2 regions of the Desulfitobacterium dehalogenans ATCC 51507 genome follow, and region 2 is predicted to be linked to the other one. Evidence: riboswitches for the same ligand, from Rfam matches in the RefSeq annotation. Region 2 holds a riboswitch; the other holds the start of a gene.
What was found. A riboswitch is a leader RNA that binds a small molecule or an ion and turns the genes downstream of it on or off. The one in region 2 is predicted to bind cyclic di-AMP.
Positions count from the first base shown of each region.

Region 1: linked by a shared signal. The riboswitch ahead of DESDE_RS12190 (C40 family peptidase) and the one ahead of DESDE_RS10095 (C40 family peptidase) in region 2 are both predicted to bind cyclic di-AMP.

Region 1 covers NC_018017.1:2,520,759-2,528,287, reverse strand. The annotation lists gene DESDE_RS12215 (adenosylhomocysteinase) at 1-1,129, shown strand, start outside; gene DESDE_RS12210 (AAA-type ATPase lid domain-containing protein) at 1,321-2,220, shown strand; gene DESDE_RS12205 (GNAT family N-acetyltransferase) at 2,247-2,855, shown strand; gene DESDE_RS12200 (HD domain-containing protein) at 2,861-3,460, shown strand; gene DESDE_RS12195 (hypothetical protein) at 3,518-3,751, shown strand; cyclic di-AMP (ydaO/yuaA leader) riboswitch at 4,704-4,840, shown strand; gene DESDE_RS12190 (C40 family peptidase) at 4,844-5,635, shown strand; gene DESDE_RS22075 (hypothetical protein) at 5,771-5,926, opposite strand; gene uvrC (excinuclease ABC subunit UvrC) at 5,916-7,529, opposite strand, start outside.
Region 2 covers NC_018017.1:2,099,148-2,106,676, reverse strand. The annotation lists tRNA gene DESDE_RS10125 (tRNA-Asp) at 1-19, opposite strand, end outside; tRNA gene DESDE_RS10120 (tRNA-Val) at 26-101, opposite strand; tRNA gene DESDE_RS10115 (tRNA-Glu) at 108-183, opposite strand; gene DESDE_RS10110 (DMT family transporter) at 374-1,309, opposite strand; gene DESDE_RS10105 (secondary thiamine-phosphate synthase enzyme YjbQ) at 1,370-1,768, opposite strand; gene DESDE_RS10100 (nuclease-related domain-containing protein) at 1,719-2,675, opposite strand; cyclic di-AMP (ydaO/yuaA leader) riboswitch at 2,867-3,002, shown strand; gene DESDE_RS10095 (C40 family peptidase) at 3,005-4,435, shown strand; gene DESDE_RS10090 (APC family permease) at 4,678-6,036, opposite strand; gene DESDE_RS10085 (helix-turn-helix domain-containing protein) at 6,116-6,667, opposite strand; gene DESDE_RS10080 (nitroreductase family protein) at 6,839-7,529, opposite strand, start outside.

The DNA of each region.
Region 1 (7,529 bases), 420 kb from region 2:
TAAGGGTAAAAAAGTGACCATTTGCCTGCATTTAGAAGCAAAGACTGCTTATCTGGCTAAAGTGATTCAAGCTGGCGGAGCGGAAGTTACCGTGGCGGCGAGCAATCCTTTATCCACCCAGGATGATGTGGTCGCTGCCTTGGTAGCCGGCGGTGTTCATGCCCATGCTTGGTATGGTGCCACCGATGAAGAGTACCATCAACATCTTCACAAGGCTTTGGATTTTGAGCCGGATTATATTATTGATGATGGTGGAGATTTGGTATCTACCCTCCACAAAGAACGCCGGGAATTATTGCCTAAGGTACAGGGAGGCGCTGAAGAGACTACTACAGGCATCCTAAGGTTACGAGCCATGGAGAAGAACGGAGAATTGGCCTTTCCCATGATTGCGGTCAATGATGCTGAGATGAAATACCTTTTTGACAATCGCTATGGCACAGGTCAATCGGTTTGGGATGGTATTATGCGCACAACGAATCTGGTGGTTGCCGGAAAGACCGTTTGTGTGGTGGGCTATGGCTGGTGTGGAAAAGGTGTAGCTTTACGCGCTAAGGGCCTAGGCGCCCGAGTCGTTATCTGTGAAGTGAACCCTATTAAAGCCAATGAAGCTTGGATGGATGGTTTTGAAGTGATGCCCATGTTAGATGCCGCTCCTTTAGGTGATTTTTTCGTCACCGTAACAGGAAATAAGAATGTCATCTCAGGTGAACATTTCCTGGTCATGAAGGACGGGGCAATACTCTCCAATGCAGGTCACTTCGATGTAGAAGTGAACAAAGTTCAATTGGCGGCAATGGCCCAGAGTCACCGTGAGGTTCGTCGCAATATTCAAGAATACTTGCTTCAGGATGGACGAAAGATATACCTTTTAGCAGAAGGCCGCTTGGTCAATTTAGCGGCAGGAGACGGTCATCCCGCAGAAGTTATGGATATGACCTTTGCTTTACAAGCCCTAGCATTGCATTATCTCGCCACAGTTAAAACTCCCTTGGAGCCAAAAGTCTATTCTGTTCCTTCCGAAATGGACACTAGAGTGGCTGAGCTTAAATTAAAAACCCTGGGTTTAAGTATTGATCAACTATCTGAGGAACAAGAACGCTACCTTGCCAGCTGGCAGCACAGTTAAGCAAGACTCTTGAAAATAATAATCTGGTATCAGGGTCCTGATGATAAATAGTCATTAGGACCTTTTTATTATTTAAAAACATTATTAAACAGTGAAAAATATCTTTTGTTCTATTCTGTTATAGTATACAATAGAAAGGATAAATTGTATTAGTATCAGATAAGTCTTTGGTGACTGTAAGGGGGATAGATATGCCGATGTTTCTCGTTTATTCCTTAAGCCAAGATATCATCGGAGAGAGCAAAGGATTACGGCAGGCCATTGAGGGATGCCGAAAGGCGGCTAAAGAAAATGATCCGGTTATGTTTCAGGGTGAAGTCAGTACGGGTAAACTACTTTTAGCCGGTTTTCTGCATAAAGAGAGTGAACGCTCCCACCAGCCCTTGCTTATAGTGGATTGTATTAAAGACGAAGATATGATTCGCGAAATACTTGCTCCAGGTTTTGATATCAACCAACTATGTCCTTATGAGGGGGGAAGTATTTATTTTCGTGAAGTGGCGAGTCTCAGCCTTGAAGAGCAGAATCTGCTTTATAGAGCTCTTGAACGAATAGAGAAGAAAAAGTTTAGAATATTTCTTAGTTCATCACAAAATATTCATTTAATGAGATTGGAGAAAGCCTTTGATCCGGATTTATATGACTATGTCAGTCAGTGGGAGATTTCTATTCCACCCCTACGTCTAAGAAAAGAGGATATACTTCCCTTAGTCCATCATTATATCAGGGTATTTAATTTGGAATTGAGAAAGTCTATTCAAGGGCTAACACCGCAGGCCGAGGAAGTTCTCTTATCCTATCGCTGGCCGGGCAATGTAGAAGAATTAAAACAAATTATCAACAGAGCCATGCATGTAGCTAACGAATCCCATATCTCTCAGCGTCATCTTAGCGACAATTTGGGGATATCTAAAGAAGATGGGTTTGGCCATGGAGTGATGCCTTTAGAGCGAATGGAGGAAATTCTTTTACGAAGTGCTTTGGAGCGCTATGGATTTACACTGGAAGGAAAGAAAAGAGCGGCAAGAGCCCTTAACATTTCCTTAGCAACACTGTACAATAAGCTTAAGCGTTATAATCTTAATCCATAACCAAAGTTCCGTAAGGAGGATATAGGGTGAAACAGACCTTTCCGACCCATAAAGGGGAGCTTATTGTTGAAGGGCCGGTTACGGCGGAGAGCTTAAGCCAACTGACTTTAGACGATGATTTGCGGGCATTCCGCCCTCCGAAGCGCCAAAAAGAGGCCTTGATAGAAATCAGTCAAATTCCTAATGGCCGAATTGTTATTGCACGGATCGGGACCGATGTCGTGGGCTACGTGACCTTTCATCCTCCGGATGCTTTTGAACGATGGGCTGAGGGCCCTCCAGAACTCTTGGAATTAGGAGCAATTGAGGTTTCCCCAAAAGTTCGGGGTCTTGGAGTGGGAAAAAAACTGCTTGAAGTAGCTTTTTTAGATCCCACCATGGAGAATCATCTCGTCATAGCCACAGAATATTATTGGCACTGGGACCTGGAAAGGACAGGACTTCGGGTTTGGGAGTACCGTGAGGTGATGGATCGTCTTATGTCAAGCGCAGGTCTGCTCATAAGGGAGACAGATGACGACGAGATATGCTCCCATCCGGCCAATATGCTTACGGCACGCTATGGAAAAAACCTTTCTCAAAAGAGTATCGAGCATTTTGAAAGAATTTTGTTCTTGAATTCTGATCGGGGGTGATTGCCTTGCTGGAGATGAATCAAGACCCTTTAAACCCGGTAATTAACGCTGTGCAGGGGATTTACGGGCGTAAAGACCAAGCCCATGATCTGGAACATGCCCTTCGGGTCAGAGAATGGGGAAAGAAGATTGGAATACAGGAGAGTGCTGATCTAGTGATTGTGGAGCTGGCAGCTATTCTTCATGATATCGGCCGCTCCGGAACTTTATCGAGAACTCATGCTGAAAGCGGATCGGCTTTGGCAGGTGGAATACTTCAAAAATGCGGTTACCCTGAAAACATTATCGAAGCCGTTAAAACAGCCGTTCTTTCCCACTCACGGGAAGGTTATGAACCGGAAACTTTGGAAGCGAAGATTCTTTATGATGCCGATAAATTGGACTTTGTAGGCCCTATAGGTATAGCAAGGCTTTTTGCGTGGGCAGGAAAAGAAGGAAAACCCTTTTTTGGGCCGGATTCCTGTGAATCCTTTTACCGTGAAAGAATTAGTCACTATCATAAGCATCTCTATACCGAGACAGCCCGGGTACTTTTCGAGCCCCTCTTTTTGTATTCCGAGAATTTTTGGTCCGAATTAGAAAAAATGAGACTTAAAAAGGACTAAGCTGGTTAAACTATGGATATATCTTCTTGGGAAAGGACGGTATATCCATTGCGTTGGTTGAAACGTATTTTAGTCATTCTCATTGTCCTTTTGGTTGCTAAAGGCTTATTTACTCCGGAACAGCCCCAAGCCTATATTTCCTCGCCACGAACCCAACTCTTATTAGAGGAAATTGAATGGCGGTCTGTTCAGATTAAACAAGCTGCACAGGATTTGCCCGGCAGTATCGAAGTGTTGCTGCGGAAGTTTTTTTCTGACGGAAAACCTGGATCTCAAGCGAAATCGGTTTAAATCCGGCAGGAAAAATATATTAAAACATCATTTTATTTAAAAATTTAACGATTAAATGATTTTGATTTTGTTAAATTGTTTTAATAAGGCAAAAGAGAGCGCAAAGCTCTCTTTTTTTGAGTTTACTCCTTCTTTTCATTCATTATCAAAGAGAATCGTGAATATGAATAGGCAAAGGTTGTTTTAAAAATTGTTCATTTCGGTGTACAATAATCGATGTAATCTTCTTTGAGCTATGGTGCGCAATTCTAGTGCGTAAAATGACAGTCGAAGGCGGGCCTAAGAATCCGCTAAGGGCATACCGATGAAGTTCCTGGTGGTGGCTTTCGACGCCCAGTCGAGGGTTGCTGCTGGGAGTTAAGGATGAGGGGGATCTGCAATGGCATGCGGGCGATACCCTCTTCCGTGGAGGCCTAAGTTCGTGGCTGTTTTCTGGTTATGGCTTAGGGTATGAACCTGCATTAGGAAGGAACTTAGTGCAGTGTAGCCTGCCTTGAGGTGGAGAAGTTGGGAGGGCTGAAGGAACTTCTGTCTATTGGCCGATGGACTTAAGTTGCCTGAAATTCTTTTCTGCAAAAGAGGCTAGACTGTCACGGAGCGTTAAGGAAAACTTCTAGAGCGAAAACTAACGAGGATTAAAGTGCGTTCTTAGTGGCGATCAAGTGCTGGAGCTGGCAACATTCTAGACTGAGGGAAAAGGGAAACCGCCTAACAGGAAACTGAAGGAGCTCAGTGGGAAAACCTACTTGACCTATGGCGCAATATTTATTCGTTGGTGTCCTAAGGCTCAAAGGGCAACACCTCTCGTAAGAGAGGTGTTTTTTGTATAGTATACTTCATGTGCACAGAAAAAAAGCTGTTGAATAGATATAAATAACATCAGTTTCCAAGATTATAGGCTTTTGCCATTATTTACGTGGAGGAATAAGGAAATTTTCGGCGAATACTACATAAGAAATGTGGGCTGAATCTAAACCATATGTTTAGAGCGGGGGACTATCTTTTGGGGTGAATCGCAGTCATGCGTAGGGCTTACACCTTGTTGCCCGAATCCGTCAACTAACCTCGTAAGCGACGAAAGGTGGAAAATTCATGGACTCTTCCTCTAAGAGGGGGTGGATTGCCAGTGTGGTGTTGTCCGGCACCTTATTGGTTAGCAGCCTCCCGGGAACCTATGTGCCGGGAAATGCTGCTGAGCTTGTTACAGGTTCAGAATCTATTCTCTTAAGGAATGCTTCATCGTTTAAGGCACAAATGGTCTCCAGTACATTACTATCCGATATCATCCAAGTAGAGAAAGAGGATATGATCCTGCAGCCTAGGCTAGCAGCGACCTTAGCTTTTTCTTCAGAGCCTATAGTAGCCGATACAGATAACCAAAAGGAATCACTGCAATTTTCAAAGGCGGAGAGTGAAGATACCGTCACGACACCTGAGGAAATGACGATAACGGCCTTAAGAGATCAGGTCTCGAAACAGGCCGCAGCGGCTCCCTCCCAGGAAATCTCTCGTGGCGGCAGTTCCAAAGCTGAGGAGATTGTCAGCAATGCCCAAAGACTTATCGGTATCCCCTATGTGTTTGGAGGAACTACTCCAAATGGTTTTGATTGTTCCGGCTTTACCCAATACGTCTTTGAGGGGTCGGAGATCGACTTGCCACGAACCTCATATTCACAATATGAAATTGGAACAGCCGTCAAGAAAGATGAGCTTCAGATTGGGGATTTGGTATTCTTCTCTACCTATGATAGCGGGGCATCTCATGTGGGAATCTACATAGGTGGTGGAAGCTTTATCCATGCCTCCAGCACCGGCATTAAGACCACAGGCTTATCGGATAGTTATTACGCCGGTCGTTACCTTGGAGCCAGGAGAGTTTTTTAATTCATGGTCTTGTTATAGGGACAAAAGGAGTATCGCATAACTGCTTTCTTTAAAGTAGTTTGCGATACTTCTTTTTACTCTAAGGACCATCTTTTCGGACCTGAACTAAATTACCAACCGATTGGTAATTTAGCTTTAATAAGGTAGCCAAGGCACCAGTCTATAACTCTTGCATTCCCCTCCCGGTTCCGCCGGTGTCCGATTATGGATATAGAGGTCGGTCTTTCCGCATTGTTTCGTCCGCTTATAATAGCATTGACGGCATAGTTCGACACGGTAATTAAGAATCATGGTTTTCCTCCTTATGAGGGTTGAAATGTTCATATACCGCGAGAGCTGCCGGGGAAGGAAGACCGGATTTTTGAAGTTCCTCCACAGTGGCTAGGCGGATAGTATCCATGGATTTAAAATATCTCAAGAGCTGTTGCCTTCTCTTGGGACCGACACCCGGTATTCCATCCAACTCGGAAAGGGTCATGCTTTTAGCCCGTTGTTGCCGATGGAAAGTAATAGCGAATCGATGGACTTCATTTTGAATCCGTTCCATCAAACGAAAACCGGCTGAACGGCGATCCAAGGAATGGATTCGGCCAGCGGAGTCGATTAAAGCCGAAGTTTGATGCTTGTCGTTTTTGACCATGCCGGCAACAGGAATCGCGGCCTTTAAGTTGCGGAGAGCATCCAGGGCTGCATTAATCTGTCCCTTGCCCCCATCCACCAGGATAAGATCAGGAAGAGGAAGGCACTCCTGCTGAAGACGGGCATAGCGGCGCTCAATCACTTGGTGCATGGATGCGGTATCATCTATATTGGGCATGGGTTGAATCTTAAATTTGCGATATTGACTGCGGTTGGGTTTGCCATCAAGAAACTGAATCATTCCGGCCACACTATGGGTGCCGGCGATATTGGAAATATCAAAGGACTCGATGGTGCGGAGGGAAGGAATGCCTAAGGCATTGCCGATTTCCTCCAAAGCTTGTGTGCATTCGGTCAAGTTTCGTATTTCGATGGAAATCTGCTCATGTAAGGTGGTTTGAGCATTTTCCATAGCCATTTGCACCAGATCTCGCTTTTGTCCTTTTTGCGGCACGATCATCGGAAAAAGCTTTGCTAATACACTAATATCCAGAGGAGGGAGGAGAATTTCTTGAGGGAGAGCAGAACTTTCTGTGTAGAACTGAGCCAGAAAGGAGACAAAAGCTTCTTCCGGTTCTTCGTAATAAGGGAAAATGAAATTGTCACGAGACAGAAGTTTTCCCTGGCGCAAATAAAAGATCTGAATACAGAGTTGATCTCGGGTATAAGCATACCCTACCACATCCCGATCCACAAAGTCGTTTAAGGTGATGTTTTGTTTCTCGCCTACTTTTTTGAGATCCTCGATAAGGTCGCGGTATTCTTTTGCCCTTTCAAATTCCAGGTTTTCCGAAGCGTCTTTCATTTTTTTCTCCAGGGACCTAAGAATTGCTCCCTGATCACCTTTAAGAAAAGTAGCCGCTTCTTTACGTATTTTGTCATAAGATTCTTTGGGGACATCCTCCTGACAGGGGCCTAAGCATTGCCCAAGATGGTAATAGAGACAAGGTTTGCCCGGAATCTGCCGGCATTTACGAAAGGGAAAGAGGCGATTGAGCAGTCGGGCAGCTTCTTTAGCCGCTGTAGCATTGGGGTAGGGGCCATAGTATTTCCCCATCCCTTTTTTTACTTGCCGTGTCACCAAAATCCGAGGATGTGCTTCATCGGTAATGGTTATAAAAGGGTATGTTTTATCATCGCGTAATAGAATATTATACTTTGGATTATGCTTTTTAATAAGGTTGCACTCTAAGAGTAAAGCTTCCACCTCAGAATCGGTAATAATCGTTTCAAAATCCGCAATCAAGCTAATCAT
Region 2 (7,529 bases):
ACCACTACACCACGGGGCCGGATTTTGGTGGGCGATGACAGGATCGAACTGCCGACATCCTGCTTGTAAGGCAGGCGCTCTCCCAGCTGAGCTAATCGCCCGAATTTTGGTGACCCATACGGGATTCGAACCCGTGTTACCGCCGTGAAAGGGCGGTGTCTTAGGCCGCTTGACCAATGGGCCGCTAGCGCAATAACTATAATACATGGACTAGCTTTACTTGTCAAATACTTTTTTCTATTAAGTAGAATTAACATATTTTAGGGAAAACATTCGGTTAATTCGAAACAATATCTGGCTATATATTCCTGTTTTTAGTTAATTGTACCGCTCTTTAACAGAAAAAATACAAGTCCATTAATCCAATCTATTCTCAGCTTCCCTTCCTTGTCAAAAGAATCACTGTGGTAATAATTAAGGCAAACCCTATAATATCGAGCCAGACAAAAGCCGTGTTCAACCAAAAAGCGGAGAACAAAGCAGCTGACACAGGTTCTACACTGGCGATCATACTAGCCTTTACAGGCCCAATATCACTGACCCCCTGTAAATACAAAGTAAAAGACACAACCGTCCCGATCACGATAATAGCCAACATCCCCCAGAACACCTGCCAATCCAGGGAAACGGGAATCTGCCAAGGTCGAATAAATATAAGCAGGATTGTCCCACCGATTAACATTCCACAGCCTGTAACGACGATGCTCCCCCATCTGCCAATAATCCTCCCCGGAATGATCGTATAAAGCATCAATCCTAAAGCGGACATCAGTCCCCAGAAAAGCCCTTGGGTAGATATGACAAGGTTGCTGAGATTCCCATGGGTAGCCAATAAAAAGGTACCGGTTACAGCTAAAACAATAGCAATGCCTTCTGTCTTCGTCGGTAAGCGCCTATCTATTCCGCAAACGAAAATCATAATTAATAACGGCCCTAAATACTGCAGCACAGTCGCTGTTCCCGCATTGGTATACGATATGGCCAATAAATAGGTGTATTGACAAGAGATAAGCCCAAATAAGCTAAAGGCGATAAGTGTCCAGCGATCCTTTGTATTGCTGAACAAACCTATCATTTGCTTTCTATGTTTAAATAAAACCAAAGAAAATAAAATCAGCCCCGCTATAAACATCCGTACCACTGTAACCCAATGAGGGTCGATCCCCTTCACGGAAAAAAGGTATTGTCCGCAGGCACCGGAAAATCCCCAACTGATCCCGCCAATAAGGGTAAATATCGTCCCTCTGACGGCTTTTGTCCTGATATTTTGAGTCTTTTCTTCGTGCTTTTCAACTATAAGTTCACTCATGTTTCCCTTTCAAGTACTTACTTCCAAAATGGGTACTTGCCTTTGCCCTACAATTATTTTTTAAGCCAATATCTTTACAAAACACTCTCTGGAGCGAGGTCCATCGAATTCACAAAAATAAACCCCTTGCCAACGGCCTAAAAGCAATCTTCCCTCTTTGATTATGACAGTCTGAGAGCTTCCCATCAGGCTGGCTTTCAAATGGGCTGCCGAATTCCCTTCCCCGTGCTTATCCTGGGCTATATCCCAAGGGCAGATCTCATCCAGGCGCCTCAGCATATCCCGGGAAACATCGGGATCCGCATTCTCATTAATCGTGATTCCCGCCGTAGTATGAGGACAATAGATAATCGCTGCGCCATCCTTAATCTGGGAGTTCTGCAAAAATCCTTCTATTAAAAAAGTAATATCAATCCATTGATTCCTTTTTTGGGTCTCCAGTCTTAACGTATGTATCATGTCTTTCTCTCCCCTTACCATTTCCGATCTCCTCATATTCTTCACGTTGAGTGTATTCCCGTCTTACTACCCTGGTCATTTCCCTTTGGTGTTTTTCGCAATAGATTTTCCAAGCAAATTTCTCAGGACGATTCAGACAATATCGGGCCATTCGTTCGTTTACAGCCTTTTGGCAAATACTGCAACGAATATCCCCATACTTCGGTCTATGCTGCATTCTTTCTCTACGCTGGCGTGCAGCATACTCATTGCGAATCCCCAGCTCCGTCACATTGATTTTTTCAATCCTCTCTATAATCTGCAGAATTTCCTCATCACAGAGTACGACAGGCTGATTCTGGGTCAGTTTAATGATTGAGGCCAGAAGATCAATATCATAAAAGACCACACTTGAAAAAACCTTCAGGTTACAACGCCGGTTAAAGGTCACATAAGAAAAGACCGGGATTGTTTCATCAAGCCCCGCCAACTCTTGCAGCACTTTAATTCGGACCTGATTCTCCAGAATAGGATTAGGGAAAGGTTTCACCCTCCAGGTAATCGACTGATACCACTTGGGGTCCTCTTCTTCCCCTACAATCAGCCCCGACAAATTATTGACCTCCAAGAGAAAGATTCCATAAGGAGATATCAGAAGGTGATCAATCTGCTGAAAGCCACCCTTTGTTTTTAACAGGAGATTGCTCAGACGACGAAAGCATCTTGGCAAATGAGTAAGCTCCACTTCAAGCTTGTATTCCCCGATCTCATGTTTACGTTGTTTCTTGCTCCGTAAGGAGTCTCTTCTCCTTACCGAGTTATAAGAGTAATAATTGGTCTTATACTTTTTCCCTTGCCAGGTCTCCCGAGCAGTTTTCAGTTCAGGAGTAATTTTTTTCACTTCTTTTTCCCGTTTCCAAAAGAACAAGGCTATCCCCCTAGTCATTAGTCCTCTGCTATCGGCTTAGAGCATGCCACTATTTTACCATATTCCAGAATGAATAACTAACAGCTAAACCCTTTCATCCAAGATTTGTCATGGAATTTCCACGTATTTCATAAAGTATTAATGAAGGAACTTTAGAACTTGATGTCGAATCAGAATAAAATATGTGCATTGTATAATTAAAGCCTAATCTAGGGTATCCTGGAACGGGGGACTACATTTCTGGGGTGAATCGCACAACCTGTGCGTAGGGCTTACACTTTCGCCCGAATCCGTCAACTAACCCCGTAGGCTAAGAAAGGTGTCTGAGCATGCATTTTAAGGAAAGCTTGTCTCAATTCAAGGCCTCTGCATCCGATCAAGTTCAAAGAATAGCAAAAAACGTTTCTTGGAAATCACCTCGTGTTCTTGGTTCTTTAACTGTAACCCTTGTCCTGACCGGTGGATTAGGATTCTATTTTCTAACCACGACCACCGCAGCTGCTGTGACGATCAACGGCCAGCAAGTGGGCTATGTGGCAGATTCCCATAGCGGACAAACCCTTGTGGATACATTCCTCCAGGAAAAAGGGGAACCCTATGGTGTCGTTGCCAAGACACGGGACCAGATCAACTATGAACATGTCAGAATCAAAAATACCGCCTATAAAGCCTCAGAGATCAAGGAAGAAAATTTAGCCAACTCTTTGAGCTATTATCTGGAAGGCTACAAAATTCATGTTAATGAAACACCCATAGCCTATTTACCCAGTAAAGAAGAAGCAGACACATTGCTTAAAGAATACGAAGAGTACTATTCCAAATCCAGCAATGAGAACCAAATTACTTCCGTCAGCTTTTTAGAAGAAGTAACTATTGAAAAAGTTTCTATCCAACCCGAGCAAATGGCTTCTCTTGAGTTAGCCTATGAAAAGCTCATCGAAGGTCAGGTCACCACAAAAGAGTATACTGTAGAGGAAAACGACTCCTGGTGGTTGATTGCCCGCAAAAACAATATGCTGACCGCCGAAGTTCTTGCCGGGAATCCCGGGGCAACTGAAGACACCATGATCAAGCCGGGAGAAGTGATTAAACTTGTTACTGTTGAACCTTATCTGACAGTCGTGAGCCAGGGTACATATTCCGGTCAGGAAATCATTCCCTATGATGTAGTCACCAAAACCGATTATAAACTCAATCCAGGCCAAACTAAAGTTATTACAAAAGGCAGCAACGGTTCAAAAATCGTAACCTATTCTTACGAGCAAAGAAATGGTGTAGAGGTAGCCAAAAAAGTTCTTGATGAGAAGATTGTTGAGAAACCCGTTGATGAAGTCGTCTCTAAAGGCCCTAACAAACAAACCGTCAATGTAGCCTATACCGCCTCGCGGGGTAGCGCCGATGGTTCTTCTATCGTCGATCGCGCTCTCGGTTTTCAAGGAACCAAGTATGTTTTCGGAGGCACTTCCACCAGTGGTTTTGACTGCTCCGGCTTTACCAAGTACATCTATTCAGGTTCGGGAATTTCCCTTCCGCGAACTTCCTACGATCAATTCAATTCAGGTTCAGCCGTGAGTAAGGATAATCTACAAGCGGGAGATTTAGTCTTCTTCAGCACCTATGCTGCCGGAGCATCTCATGTAGGCATCTACGTCGGTGACGGTAAGTTTGTTCATGCTTCCAATCCCGGCAGTGGGGTTAAGGTTTCAGGAGTAAGCGATAGCTTTTATGGCCCCCGCTATCTTGGGGCACGCCGATACTAAACTGTATAACAAAACCGTATATACATTAAATCTTTTAATCACCAGGGGCTGTCATGTAAGACAAGCCCCTGGCTTAATTAATCACACTTCCGGTTGCTCAGGCGGCACCGGCAAAGGATGAAAGGTGTAGCTTTACTTCGTGCCGGTCTTATTCCCAATCGCAATGTTTGCGATTTTGAGAGAAAAAAACACCTTCCTATTTTACATAGGGAAGGTGTTTTTTTCTCTATAAGAGAGCGGTTCTAATGAGCCTTTTTAGTAGAATAGAACAACCCACCTACTGCCATAATCACTGCAAAGAGGATCAGGTAGTACGCAACTGCCCAACCATGGGCATAAACAGCGGCAATCACCATAAAGATGCAGGCGCAGATCGCCAGGATGGGCATAACAAACCGTTTAAACCCGCCTAAGGTTTGTTCTTTTATCATTATCATTGCGAAGATGGGAATATACATAGCGTATAGTGTGACAATAGGGAGCTCCGAACTGTCAAAACTAAAAGGGCCAAACCAAGGTACAGGCACCAGATTGGCACCAAAGAAATACAGCAGCCACCCTCCGGAGAATAAAAGCCCTAAGATAGCGGAGTTGGTTGGCATATTGGTGTTGGCATCGATGTTCTTATAGACATCGGGGTGAGGGCCAAGATCTCTGGCTGCTAAGGAGTAGAACCCCCGGGTACATCCGAGCATTAATCCATTAAGAGTTCCCAAGCAGGAGATCACAACAAAAACAAAGAGTATGGACCCGCCGAGATTGGAAAAGACTGTGGAGAAAGCAATCTTAGCTCCGGTCTCTCCCCCTTGCATGATAACGCTGTTCTCCACGGCACCAGCTAGTCCGGTGTAATATAAAATATAGATGAGAGCGACAAACATGGTACCAAAGGTTAAGGCACGAGGAAGATTCTTTTTTGCATCTCTTAATTCAGCGTTAATGCTGGTGGCGATGATCCAACCTTCGTAGGCAAAAGCGGTGGCCACTACTGCGGTGAACATAGGATTGGCAGTAGATACATCTGCGATAACACCGCTTGTGAAGTTCTTAATCAAAACCCCATTACTTAAACCGGTAATAGTCCCTAAAATCGCCATTAAAATCAAGGGAATAAGCTTAATGACAGTGGTTGAAACCTGGAATTTTCCCGCCAATTTCGGGGATAAAGCATTGAGTGCATAGCTTCCCACCAAGTAAAAGCCTGAAATAGCCATCGCTTCCGCACCTACGATATCCCACCCAAGAAGAACGCAGGTATATCGGGCTGAGACCCAAGCTAATACGGAGGTAATTGCCGGATAATAGATAGTGGTCATAAACCAGCCCACACTATAGGCATATCCCCTGCCCATGGCGGCTTCCGCGTAGTCTACGACCCCATTGACCTTTTCATAACGTGTAGCCATAGTGGCAAACACATAGGCACACACAATCATGATAATTCCGCCGATAATCCAGGCTAAAATACCTAGCGGCAGATCCCCTCCCGTGGCTACTAAGATTTTCTCTGCTTTAAAAAATACGCCACTTCCAATGACAATTCCAATGACCATGGCAATTGCAGTGAATAAACCATACTTTTTCTGCAGCCCATAATCCATAAGCAGCACTCCCTCTCTCTAATTATGTCACATGCACAACTTTAGCAAAAATACCGCTATAATTCAATAACACCCAAGACTATTTTTTTACCTTTTTATTCTCATCCCCAGGCATCAACACAAAGGAGAACTTCCTTAATCTTCGCTCTCCTTCCTCTTTATTGCTTGCGACCTTATTCAGTGTTTCTTGGATAGTCTGGAATAATTCATCGCACTCCTGATCGGTGAGATAAAGAGGATAACTCTGAAAACTTACTCTATCTTGGCCGAGATCATAATCCTTACCACTTAAATAATTGTCGAAATCGCTTAACAGAGCCGTGGCAAAGGAGTAGAAATAACTAAAGACTTCTTCTTGACCAGCCTCCAATATCTGCTCATCGTTATAAAGGAGGGAATTGTTCTTCAGACGATACACCTTTTCTACTGTCCCACGGATTTTATATTCTGCACAGACTTCGATGATCTCACCCTCAACCAGCTTATTAACATGACGGTAAAGGCTGGCCGGAGGAATGCCGGGCAATTCCTCAGCGATCCGCTTCACTGTTTCTGTTTCATTCTGTAAAAACAGCTGCAGAATTTTCATTCTCACCGGATTTAATAAAGCACTTAAAACTTTACTGTCCATTAAACGCACCTCGATTCAGATTAATGTTATCAAGTTTAATAATTATCTCACTAATTATAATACTATCGATATCGATAATGATCAATAATACTATTTGCATAAAGCAAGGCACCTTATTGACATCTCCTTCAATAAGGTGCTCTCTGTTTACATTCAATGTCGGAAGATAGTCTATCCCCAGCTTACAATATACTTCGTATTCGGTGGAATAGTGATTTTCTCTGCCTCCGCACTTGGCTTAACGATCTGCCATTTACCTGACAATCCCAGTTCTTTGACCGCCAACTCAAAATGGCACATAGCAATACCCATATCTACTCGCTGAATATCAAATCCTAACCTTTTGCCATAATCTTTTGCATACTGAAGATAGAAATGAAACTTTCCATGATCCATAACAATTCGCCAGGGTTGTTTATTGGAAGCCGATGGGGCAATCCGAACCATCTCCAATGGTGTAGCATAGTTATCTGCCTCTAACTCTGTTAAGGGCTGTTCAAAATCCTGGTTAAAGAAGAGATCCTTCCAGGGTTTGCGATTCTTGGAACCGGCAGCTAACCTCATAGCAGACTCCAGCAAGCTACGCTTCTGACTTGGGTATCCAATAGGAGTTATGCACGGCATAATCTCCTGCCCTTTCAATCCAATGGCCTTACTAAATTCGCTTTTTGTATACGTCCCTCCCAGCCAACAAGTGCCAAGACCTAAGGAGGTAGCATAAAGGATGAATTTCTCGAGGACATACCCGAAATCCTCTAAGTCCCGTGATCCTTCTTGGATTACGGCCACAATAAACGAAGAAGCACCTTTAATTACTCCATAGGTCCCCAATTTTACATTAGCATCTTTTTGAGCGAGTTCT